3 regions of the Bradyrhizobium genosp. SA-4 str. CB756 genome follow, and region 2 is predicted to be linked to each of the others. Evidence: riboswitches for the same ligand, from Rfam matches in the RefSeq annotation. Region 2 holds a riboswitch; each other region holds the start of a gene.
The links. Region 2 has a riboswitch for cobalamin ahead of metE (5-methyltetrahydropteroyltriglutamate--homocysteine S-methyltransferase). Riboswitches for the same ligand answer to the same signal wherever they lie in the genome.
Positions count from the first base shown of each region.

Region 1: it holds a riboswitch for cobalamin, as region 2 does, so the genes downstream of both, BRAGE_RS0122340 (DUF1636 family protein) here and metE (5-methyltetrahydropteroyltriglutamate--homocysteine S-methyltransferase) in region 2, are expected to answer to the same signal.
Region 3: it holds a riboswitch for cobalamin, as region 2 does, so the genes downstream of both, BRAGE_RS0123275 (TonB-dependent receptor) here and metE (5-methyltetrahydropteroyltriglutamate--homocysteine S-methyltransferase) in region 2, are expected to answer to the same signal.

Region 1 is NZ_KI421499.1:4,556,306-4,560,346, reverse strand. It holds gene BRAGE_RS0122350 (cobyric acid synthase) at 1-1,345, opposite strand, end outside; gene cobO (cob(I)yrinic acid a,c-diamide adenosyltransferase) at 1,351-1,983, opposite strand; cobalamin riboswitch at 2,024-2,244, shown strand; gene BRAGE_RS0122340 (DUF1636 family protein) at 2,341-2,715, shown strand; gene cobW (cobalamin biosynthesis protein CobW) at 2,712-3,746, shown strand; gene cobN (cobaltochelatase subunit CobN) at 3,746-4,041, shown strand, end outside.
Region 2 is NZ_KI421499.1:5,918,129-5,922,169, reverse strand. It holds gene BRAGE_RS0128750 (nodulate formation efficiency C protein) at 216-998, opposite strand; cobalamin riboswitch at 1,938-2,139, shown strand; gene metE (5-methyltetrahydropteroyltriglutamate--homocysteine S-methyltransferase) at 2,241-4,041, shown strand, end outside.
Region 3 is NZ_KI421499.1:4,750,904-4,754,944, forward strand. It holds gene BRAGE_RS0123265 (oxidoreductase) at 1-562, opposite strand, end outside; gene BRAGE_RS0123270 (DUF2147 domain-containing protein) at 750-1,220, opposite strand; cobalamin riboswitch at 1,459-1,666, shown strand; gene BRAGE_RS0123275 (TonB-dependent receptor) at 1,793-4,041, shown strand, end outside.

The sequences.
Region 1 (4,041 bases), 1.4 Mb from region 2:
CCGCGGGGATGTCGAGCTTCGCCAAAAACGCCTTGCGGAAATCATCCGACGTGAACAGGCCGTGCAGATAGCTGCCCTGCACGCGGCCATCCCTGGAGATCGCGCCTTCCGGCTCGCCGTTCAGCTTTGCGAACGGTCGGGCACGATCGGGCCCGTCGGTGCGGCCGATGTGGATTTCGTAGGCTTCGATCAACTGGTCGGTCGTGGCGTGGACGGCTGCGACGCGCGTCAACGTCTTCTGCGGGCTCATCACCGTCTCAACATCGAGAAGCCCGAGCCCCGGCGTATCACCTGCCGGGCCTTCAATGCCATCGGGGTCGGCAACGCTGCGTCCGAGCATCTGATAGCCGCCGCATAGGCCGAGCACGTGGCCGCCACGGCGGTGATGCGCGAGCAGATCGATGTCCCAGCCCTGCGCGCGCAGGAACGCGAGATCGCCACGGGTGGACTTTGAGCCGGGGATGATGACCAGTCTGACGTCGCCGGGGATCGCTTCGCCGGGGCGCACCATCAGGAGATCGACGCCTGGCTCGAGCTTGAGTGGATCGAGATCGTCGAAATTGGCGATGCGCGACAGCGCGAGGCACGCGATCTTGCATTGGCCGGGCTTGCGCGCATCACTGAGGCCCAGCGCGTCCTCGGCCGGCAGTTCGCCCGCGCGGGCGAACCAGGGCAGCACGCCGAGGCCGCGCCACGCAGTCTTCTCTTCGATCAGCCTGTAGCCGTCGTCAAACAGCGTGGGATCGCCGCGGAACTTGTTGATGACAAAGCCCTGGATCATCGCGGCATCGTCGGGGTCGATCACCGTCCTGATGCCGACGAGCTGGGCGATGACGCCGCCGCGATCGATGTCGCCAACGAGCACGACCGGCACGTCGGCCTTGCGCGCAAAGCCCATATTGGCGATGTCGGCCTTGCGCAGATTCACCTCGGCCGGACTGCCCGCGCCTTCGACCAGCACCAGATCAGCGCGCGCCTTCAACCGCTCAAAGCTCTCCAGCACCGCGCCCATCAGCGAGGGCTTCATCGCGGCGTATTCGCGCGCCCGCGCGGTGGCGATGCGTTTTCCATGCACGACGATTTGCGCGCCGACATCGGTCTCGGGCTTCAGCAGCACCGGGTTCATGTCGGTGTGCGGCTCGACGCCCGCCGCGAGCGCTTGAAGCGCCTGCGCACGCCCGATCTCGCCGCCATCGACGGTGACGGCCGCATTGTTCGACATGTTCTGCGGCTTGAAGGGAAGTACGCGCAAGGCCCGCCGTGTGAAGGCGCGCGCGAGGCCGGCCACGATGAGCGACTTGCCCACGTCCGAGCCGGCCCCCTGGATCATCAGTGCGCGTGCCATCGCGCTCAGAACTCGACGCCGGCTTGCGCCTTGATGCCGGAGCGGAAGGGATGCTTGACCAGCGTCATCTCGGTGACGAGATCGGCGATCTCGATCAGCTCGTCCTTCGCGTTGCGCCCGGTGAGCACGACGTGCGTCATCGGCGGCTTCGAGGTCAGGAAGTCGACGACCTCGGCGATGTCGAGATAGTCGTAGCGCAGCGCGATGTTGATCTCGTCGAGCACGACCATGCGCAGGTTCGAATCGAGGATCAGCTCCTTGGCCTTCTCCCAGCCGGCGCGGGCGGCGGCAATGTCGCGGGCGCGGTCCTGCGTTTCCCAGGTGAAGCCTTCGCCCATGGCATGGAACTGGCAGAGCTCGCCGAAATGGCCCGTGAGCAGACGCCGCTCGCCAGTATCCCAGGCACCCTTGATGAACTGCACGACAGCGCAGGGGAAGCCATGGGCGACGCAGCGGACGATCATGCCGAAGGCCGAGGACGACTTGCCCTTGCCGGCGCCGGTGTGGACGATGATCAGGCCCTTTTCGCCGCTCTTGGTCGCCATGATCTTGTCGCGGGCGGCCTTCTTCTTCGCCATTTTCTGGGCGTGGCGGGCGTCGGTTTCCTCAGTGGTTTGGGTATCCGGTTCTGGCGTCATCGGTCCCGGTCCTTCGGCTTGACAAGAGGCGGCCGGGGGCAAATGGTGGCCCGGCACTGGTTCCTGTCCTATGACAGGCGAAGAGGGAATGCGATAGGGTCCGAATCGGCAAGATTTGGGTCCAAAATGCAGCCGCCCCCGCGACCGTGACCGGAGAGATGCCCGAAGCCACTGATCCCCTAGGGGATCGGGAAGGCGGGGATCGAAGGGCCAAAACCCTGCTCCGCAAGCCGGGAGACCTGCCAGCGCGGACGAGTTTTGGACCGGCGGACGGGGTGTTCCGCGACGGGGAAACGGGCCTTCACGAGAATGGTCCGTGTGCCTCTTCGCCTCCCGCTGTTTATTCTGGAAGAGGCGATGACCGTCACACTTCACGTCTGCATCACCTGCCGCGCTGGCCAGACGCTTGGCGAAGGCGAGACCACACCCGGCAAGCGCCTGCATGGCGCGATCCTCGAGGCCGGCGTGCCCGAGGGCGTCAACGTGGTTCCCGTCGAATGCCTGTCTGCATGCAGCCAGGGCTGCTCGGTCGCGCTCAGCGCGCCCGGCCGCTGGTCCTATGTCTATGGCCGCCTGTCGGATGCGAACGCGCAGGACGTGGTCGCGGGCGCCGCGGCCTATGCGGCCGCGCCCGACGGCCTCGTGCCGTGGCGCAGCCGGCCCGAAATCTTCCGCAAGCAGTCGCTTGCCCGCATTCCCCCCATTGCCGTGTTGCCGGAGGCCGCCGAATGAACTCGCTCGCAAAAGTCCCTGTCACGGTGGTCACGGGCTTTCTCGGCTCCGGCAAGACGACGCTGATCCAGCATCTGCTCAGCAATGCCAATGGCAAGAAGCTCGCCGTGCTGGTCAACGAGTTCGGCAGCGAGGGCGTCGACGGCGAGATCCTGAAATCCTGCGCCGATGCCAACTGCCCGGAGGAGAATATCGTCGAGCTCGCCAATGGCTGCATCTGCTGCACCGTTGCCGACGATTTCATTCCGACCATGGAGCAGTTGCTGGCGCGCCCGGTGCGGCCCGATCACATCCTGATCGAGACCTCGGGCCTGGCGCTGCCAAAACCGCTGCTGAAAGCATTCGACTGGCCGGAGATCCGCTCGCGCATCACCGTCGACGGCGTGATCGCGCTCGCCGATGCCGAGGCGGTTGCCGCCGGTCGCTTCGCGCCGGACCCGGCGGCTGTCGAAGCGCAGCGCGCCGCGGACGAAAATCTCGATCACGAGACGCCGCTCTCGGAGGTGTTCGAGGACCAGATCGCCTGCGCAGATATCGTGCTGCTGACCAAGGCCGATCTCGCCGGCAGCGCCGGCATTGAAGCCGCCAAGGCCGCGATCGCCGCCGAGATGCCGCGCCGCGTGCCGATGCTGCCCGTCACCGACGGTGCGATCGACGCGCGCGTCATTCTCGGGCTCGGCGCCGCCGCCGAGAACGATCTTGCCGCGCGCCCGTCGCATCACGATGGCGAGGAGGAGCACGAGCACGATGATTTCGCCTCCGTCGTGATCGATCTTCCGGAGGTTGCGGATGTCGATACGCTGGTTGCGTCGGTGCAGAGGCTGGCGCGCGAGCAGAACGTGCTGCGTGCCAAGGGCTACATCGCGGTCGCGGGCAAGCCGATGCGCCTGCTGCTTCAGGCCGTCGGCGAGCGCGTGCGCCACCAGTTCGACAAGCCCTGGGGCGCGGGTCTCAGGCAGTCGAAGCTCGTCGTGATCGGCGAGCATGGCGATATCGATGAGGCCGCGATCAAGGCGGGATTGGGAGTCTGATGCACGTCGTCTTCCGCGAGAGCCGGGGTCTCGAGGAGACCGCGACGCCAAGAGACATCGGCCAGGACCCGGCCGATCTCGTGGTGCTCTCGTACTCGGATTCCGACCTTGCCGCATTCGCGGCGGGCTGGCGGCGCGGCCGTAGCAGCCTGCCGTCGCTGCGGCTCGCCAATCTCGCGGAGCTGCGTCATCCGCTCTCGGTCGACACCTATATCGAGCGCACGCTGTCGCAGGCGCGCGGCATCCTGGTGCGTCTGATCGGCGGAGAATCTTATTGGCCCTATGGCCTTGCGGC
Region 2 (4,041 bases):
TCGACTGTCGCGGAAAGCCTCGAGTAATCGTGCTGCCCGATTTTTGCCTGACGGGCTAAAGGCTGCGGGAAAGGCTCGCGACGGTTGCGAAGGCGTAAGCACCGACACTTTAGCGCTGATATGTCTTGCAGTTACTCTGAGGCGGTCGGCGGTAAAGGAGCTGCGGCGCGATCTTTGCTCCGCGCGACCATTAAACGGAGGGCTTTCGCCCCTTCTTACTCTTCCCGTTCCTTGGGCTCCATCCGAGCGAACCAGGAGCCAGGAGGAAAGGCGGCGATACGCTTGGCAAAGGAGGATTGCGGCTCCCAATCTTGCCCTTCGCTCTTCTCGAAAGTGATGACCCCGTTATGGGTGTAAAAACGGGGCCCTGGGATATTACAGTTCACTAAAAGCAAAACGCGCCACAGATCACCTTTTTCGGTCGGCTTGTCCTTCTGCTTCGGCAAGTAGTCCACTCCAACAGGCTCAACGATAGTGCAGCGGCCCTGCCGCAGGAGATCGCCGAGCGGGCCCTGCGTGGTCGTCACGAAGTTGAAGTTGCTCGGATCATGCAGAAAGCGAAGATTTGCGTCCCTTTCGCCATCCTTGACTTCACTGGCGATCAACCCGAGCGCCAGGGCGTGCCAGCCCAATTCGATCGGCTTTGCATAGGTCGACGCAAGTTGAAACGTGCCGTCGAGTGCGATCCTCCAGGTGATAACGTGCTGTTCGTCTAATACATCATCCGCGTGCCTGGTCCACGAAACGAAAACATAGTCGTTTCCGTCAAGTTCAGCGACGCCCCACATTCGAGGGACGAACCGTGCAACTTTCGAGACGTTGGAGATAATTTGTTCTATTGTCTCACCGTCTTGCGCTCGCCACGTTGACTTGAATCTTTCGATATGGGGGCTCTCGATAGCGCGAGCACGGTCGCCAGTCGCAGCCAGCCCGGCTAGACAGATCAGGGATCGACCGAGACAAAACAATAACGCGCGTCTTCCAGACACTTTTCTCATGACTGTTGGCCTATCTGGTTTCATCCACACGTCATTGCAGAGCGGGCAACTTCAGCCTGTTATGCGCGAGCGCAAGAAGTTAGCGACGACGCGACGGGGGACCGATGGTGTCCCGTGCGAGCAGGCGCTCTATCACGCGCCGCTAACTTCGTTGCCGGCGACAGCCTCAAGTTGCTGTGCTAGACATGCCCAGCAGGAGGAGACTGGGCATGCCGAAGACTTGCATTCCTCGTGCCAGGTTAATAGACGGCAATTCGCACCGCTTCTATGCCCTCTTTGTCGGCTTTCCGACGTGCGGGCGTCTCGATGTTTCCGTTCAGCGCGGCTTATGCACCCTCGTCACGCGCCGAATGTTCGGTGGGCGCAGCTGAACGCCTCGACCAAGTTCCTGATGAGAATTGGGAGCACGTTTGCCGCCACAGAACTGTTTGGCTCACTATCGTTACCGGAGTGTCAGCTTTCGTCCTCTGGCATGCCTCTGGGTACTCGCGGCCGAGAGGCCAGAGCGCGTTTGGCGCTTCTTTCGCGACATCCGGCACTCGCGCCGAGCATTTGGAGTCTGGCTGGCACTGCAAATCAACGTGCCGGTCAGGTATGTTGCTGACTTTGCCACGTGTCTTAGGCCTGTGCAGCACGGATCCAGCTGGTCGAGAGGGCGGCTGGATGGCGGACGCGCTCGAAAAACCTGCTGGGAAGCCTGGGACACGCATCAAATGCGTTCTGCTCCAGGCAGAAGTCCCGACCGCGGAAGCCGCTTTTATCCCTTCCACCGAACTGGCGTGCGGCCAGAGGGCAGCTGCGATGGTCATCACAATATCGCTGACTGCAGAGCGCATCTACATCGACTCAGCGATAAGGATGCGCGGTCATTCGCGTAGCGGATGCTGCAGCACCAGCTTGCGACATAATCTGAGAGGTTGACGGAAGACTTGTCTTGCCGATAATCCAAATCGTCGAGGTTCTCCGGTCCCACTTGATCCGGAGCTAAGAGGGAAGCCGGTGACAATGCCGGCGCTGCCCCCGCAACTGTGAGCGGCAAGCCGCTGTCCAACGATGTCACTGAAGCCTGCGCGGCTTCGGGAAGGCCGGACAGAAGCGATGACCCGCGAGCCAGGAGACCTGCCCCGACAATTATTCGTCCACGGGCGGGGTGTCCCGGTGGTGCGCCAAGCAGCCGTCGCACCGCGCGACTTCCCCTGCCTGCGTCCGCCACGGCCTTTGCCCCCAACATGGGGTTAACTTATGTCTCTTCTCTCCCTTCCGGTTGCCACGCTTGGAACGCCACGCATCGGTCCAAGGCGCGAGCTCAAACTCGCTCTTGAAAGCTACTGGGCGGGAAAACGCAGCGAACTGCAGTTGCTCGAGGACGCAGCTGGCCTGCGTGCCGCAAACTGGGCTCGTCAGAAATCTATCGGCGTCACCGTCATTCCATCGAACGATTTCTCGCTGTATGATCAGGTGCTCGACACAAGTGTCATGGTTGGCGCCATCCCAGAGATTTACGCTTCGAACGCCGAATCCGTTTCGCTGAAGACGTACTTCGCCATGGCCCGGGGGTCACAATGCGACGATCAGGATGCGAGTTGCGGTCGCGGACCGCGCGGATTTGGCGCACCCGCTCAGGAGATGACCAAGTGGTTCGATACCAACTACCACTACATGGTGCCCGAGTTTCACAGAGGGCAGACTTTCAGGCTATGCTCTCGCAAGCCGATCGAGGAGTATGAGGAAGCCAAGGCCCTTGGCTTTCAGACCCGCCCTGTCCTGATCGGGCCGGTCACATTCCTAAAGCTCGGCAAGAGTCCCGATCCTGCGTTCCAGCCACTCTCACTACTGGATGAACTGTTACCGGCCTATATCGAGGTTCTGCAGGAATTGGCCAAACGTGGGGCAAATTGGGTTCAGTTCGACGAGCCCTGCCTGGTTCTTGATCTGGATGAGAGGGCGCGGCAGTCTTTGCGACATGCCTATGATCGGCTCGCCAAGGAGGTGCCGGCCATCAAGATCTTAGTTGCCAGCTATTTCGGCGACCTCGGGGACAATCTGAATACCGCGTTGAGCCTGCCAGTTGCCGGACTACACCTCGACCTAGTTCGAGCGCCACAGTTGTTGGACCAGATCATCGCTGGCGGCCGAAGTGATCTCGTCATGTCGCTCGGTGTCGTCGACGGCCGGAATGTATGGCGGTCGAATTTGTCGTCGCTGCGCCAGCGGCTCGAACCCGCGATTGCGAAGCTCGGCAAGGACCGTGTACAGATTGCCCCATCCTGCTCGCTGCTTCATGTGCCGGTCGATGTTGAACTTGAAACCGGGCTCGTTTCCGACGTCAAGAGCTGGCTCGCTTTTGCGGTCCAGAAGATGCGGGAGCTTGCGATCCTGGCGCGGGCACTCGCAGGCGACCAGAATGTTGCGCCAGCTCTTGCCGAGTCGGAATGTGCCGCGACTGTTCGCCGGACTTCGCCGAAAATCCGTGATGCCAATGTCGCTGTCCGGATGAAAGCGATCGATCAGACCATGCGTCGACGCGGGAGCCCATTTGCCCGTCGTGCCGAGATCCAAAGCAATCGTTTCGGACTACCGGCTTTTCCTACCACGACCATCGGATCGTTTCCGCAGACCACAGAGGTCCGGAATGCCCGTGCGGCGCATGCGCGAGGCGCGATAAGTGACGAGCAATACGACAGGTTCCTCAAGGAGGAGACTGCGCGCGCCGTACGTTGGCAGGAGGACATCGGTCTCGACGTCCTCGTGCACGGCGAGTTCGAGCGCAATGACATGGTGCAGTACTTCGGCGAGCACCTCGCCGGCTTCGCATTTACCAGGAACGGATGGGTGCAGTCGTACGGCTCGCGTTGCGTCAGGCCACCGATCCTGTTTGGCGATGTGGTGCGGCCGAAGCCTATCACCGTGGACTGGTGGCGCTACGCGCAATCACTAACGAGGAAGCCGATGAAGGCCATGTTGACCGGACCGGTGACGATTTTGAACTGGTCCTTTGTTCGCGATGATATTCCCAGAAGCGAGGTCTGTCGCCAGATTGCGC
Region 3 (4,041 bases), 1.2 Mb from region 2:
CGCCAAATCCCGTCTCGATCAGGCCGGGCTCGACGACGACGACCTTGATGCCGAACGGAGCCAGTTCAAGTCGCAGGCAATCGGACCAGCCTTCCAGCGCATGCTTGGTCGCATGGTACCAGGCACCCAGGAGGGTGTAGATCTTGCCGCCCATCGAGGTGATGTTGACGATCGTGCCTGCGCGCTTTTCGCGCATCTTCGGCAAGAGAAGCTGCGTCAGGCGAGCGGCGCCGAACAGGTTCACCTCGAACTGGTAACGCGCTTCGTCGATGCCGACCTCCTCGACGGGACCGTAGAGGCCGAAGCCGGCGTTGTTGACGAGCACATCGACGCCATCCACCTCGCGCAGGATGGCATCGACCGTCGCCTGGATGTCGGACTCGCTCGAAATGTCCATTCTCAGGGACCTCGCCCCGAGCTCGACGAGATCATCCATCTTGTCGACGTGCCGCGCGGCGACGAAGACCTGGAATCCGTCCTTGATAAGACGCCTTGCGATTTCCTTGCCCATGCCGGAGGACGCTCCGGTGACGAGCGCCGTTCTCTTCGACTTGTCGAACATTTCAACCTCTCTTCGTTCCTGTCTTATCCTGCGGCCTCCGTGGCAGGAATTGACTGACCAAGCGCGCCAATAGACTTGCATAACACGCCAATCCTGACGACCGATTTGGGCCGCTGTATTCCCAAGAAAAAGCGCGGTACCAGCGACCGCGCTTTGGCAAGACAGTTCGGGCCTGGCGGAAATCCGTTCAGCCGCGAGCGCGGTGGAATGTGCGGGTTTGTCCCATCGCGGGCAGCCCGAGATAGCCTCGGAGGTGCATCTTGCCGTCCTTGACGGTGGCCTTGCAGTTGTAGGTGCGGCCGGACGAGGCGTCATAGATCGTGCCGCCGCCCCACTCGCCATCCTCCCAGCGCAAGCCGGCGATGAAGACAATGTTCTTCAGCGACCGCGCACGCAGCGCGGGATCGGGGTTCTTGGCGTCCTTCTTGAAGGTCACGTTGTCCGCCTCCACGATCTCGTTGCCGTAGAGCATGCGCGCCTGGAATTCCGTTCCGCTCCTGAACATGTCGAGCTTCACCGTGCCGTCGTCCGCCTCCCATGTCCCGACGATCGCATCGGGGACTGGCACCTCGCCGTGCGCCATCGAAATCTGTCCGATGTTCACGGCTGCCATCAGCAGGAAGATGGCGGATCGACGGGAGTGAAGCGACGTTTGCATGGTGCGTTCCTTGGTTTGCGGTTGGGCGAGCGATCGAAGCGCTCGCAGGTCTCGCAAATGTCTCTAGATTTCGGGAACAGCGTTTGCAGCGGCAGAAGGCGCCAGCGGAATTGCGCCGCGCGCCAATCGATGCCGGCGCGAATTTGGATGGTCGGGCAAAACAGCCACACATGGCCATTATCGAAGGTCGGGCCAATCGACGGGTCCCCTTCGGATATTGACGGCTTCATCGCCAGCTGCCAGTTTCATGATCGGTAGTGTCCGCAAGGACTATTCAAGGGAATGCGGTGCGTCCGTCTCGACGGACAATTCCGCGGCTGCCCCCGCAACTGTAGGCGGATAGCCGACGACCAAACGAACCACTGGAGCCCCGTTCGGGCCTCTGGGAAGGCGGTCGAAGGCGATGACCCGCGAGCCAGGAAACCTGCTGCCAGCCATGAGTCACGCGCGAACGCATTGGGCGGGGTGCCCCGATGTCGGACAAGTAGCCGCTGCATCTGCCGCCTGGGGCGAAGGTAGATGACTAAGGCAACCGCGGTGACAGTTTATTTGCGTCGCCGCAGAGCGTTGTCGTGCAAACTCTTCATTCTCGTGCCGGCGTTGCGCCAGGCTATTCACGTGTTTTCCTGATCTCCCTGCTCTCTTCCGTGTCGCTGTCGGCGGCTGCGATCGCGCAGAGCGTGGACCGTGACAAGCCGCCCGTGGAGATCGGTCCAGTGACTGTCTCCCCGTCCACACCGAGGACGGCGCCTGCAATCAGCCCGGGCAACCAAAAGCCTCGGACCGCCCGCCGGGCCACGGGGCGAAGACCGACAGCACCGATCGCTGCAAGGCCCACCAACCCGCCCGCCGGCGACACGACACCGTTGAACACCGCCGCCGTCGCCGGGGTCTCCTCTCGCCTCGGCATTTCGGCCCGGGAGACGCCGGCGACCGTCGAGGTCATCAGCCAGCAGACCATGCAGGACCTGGGCATCCGGACCACCACCGACGTCGCAAAGGCGGCAGTCGGCGTGACTGGCGGCGATGCGCCCGGGGCACCAGCGATCTTCTCGATGCGCGGCTTTTCCGGCGATCAGCTCAACACCCTCTACAACGGCATTCCGATCGGGCCGTCGACCATGACCGGCCGTCCCATGGATGTCGCGGGCCTGCAGCAGGTCGAGATCATCAAGGGACCGGACTCGCTGGTGGCAGGTCTTGGCGCAACCGGCGGCGCCGTCAACTACGTGACCAAAGCGCCGCATACCGGTCCGATCGTCAACGAAGCCTTCACCTCCTACGATTCCTTCAACGGCTATCGCGCCGGTTATGGTTCGGGCGGCTCTACGCTGATCGATGGCCTCGACTACCGCTTCGACATCAGCCATTTCAACGACAAGAGCTTCATCGAGGACAGCTACTCCAGGCTCAGCAATGTCTCGGGCCAGCTGAATTATCGCGTCAACGATAGCCTGAAGGTCTGGGGCGCAGCCGAATACAGGCAGGACAAGGACCGCTTCTACTGGGGCACGCCGATCGTACCGGCGAACGGGCCGGGCATCGTGCCGACGAATGGCATCGTCTCGGGGGTCTGGAGCAACTATTACCTCGGCGGCGGCACGCCAGTCCCGCCGACGATCGACGCGCGTACGCTGACCACGAGTTACAACGTGCTCGACAATCACAGCGGCGCCAGTGAGCTCTGGCTGCGCAGCGGCTTCCAATGGGACATCACCAACAGCATCTCGCTGCGCAGCCAAGTCTACGGCTATGACGCGCACCGGCACTGGTTCAACAACGAGATCTCGTCGTTCGACCAGACTGTCGGCAACTTCGCCGGCGCGCAGAGCATCTATCGCGAGCGCCTGGCGCTGGATCACGCGCAGCGGCTCTACGGCAACATCACCGACCTCACCGTCAATTCCAGCATTGGCGGAATGGACAACCGCTTCGTCGCGACCGTGGCGGCGAGCAACAACCAGTTCAACGTCTCGCAGGACACGCTGTTCTTCAACGACTACGTCGACCTGCTCAATCCCGACCGCGGGCCCTACGGCCCTCGCAGCGACGAGAAGATCTACACCCGCGTCAACACCGCCTCGTTGTCGTTCGAGGACCGGCTCAAGCTGACCTCGACCTTCGCGTTGATCGGCGGCATCCGGTTCGAGGACATCAAGCTGGACCGGACCCGCTTCTTCCCCGACGGCACGCTGGAGTCCGCGAAGGGGTATCCCTTCTCGACGACGTTCAATCCCGTCACCGGCCGCGTCGGCTACACCTGGGACATCACCCCGGGCGTGATGCTGTACAGCCAATACGCGACCGCGGCAGACCCGACGGTGGCCAACATCTTCATCCTCGCACCGTCCGTGCCGCTCCTGCTGACGACGTCGCGCACCTACGAGACCGGCGTCAAGGTGCTATCGGCCGACAAGCGGGCCGAGGCCACGTTCTCGGCCTTCGACATCCAGCGCAAGAACGTCTACGTCCCGGAGAGCGGCATCGTCTTCAACGTCGCCGGCAAGATCGAATCCAAGGGCATCGAGATTGCGGCGGCGATCAACCCGGCCGCCGGCCTGAAACTGTGGGGCAACGTCGCCTTCGTGCAGTCGCGCTTCATCGATTTCAATTATGTCGATGGCAATGGCGTATTCCAGTCCTATTCAGGCAAGACGCCGCCCAACGTGCCGAACTTCATCGCCAATGCCGGCGCCTCGTACCGGTTCGACACGACGCTGCCGGTCGAGATCGGGGGCCTGATGCGTCACGTCGGCGACCGCTTCAACTTCCAGGACAATCTGCTCGTCATGAATGCCTACACCACGTTCGATGCGTTCGC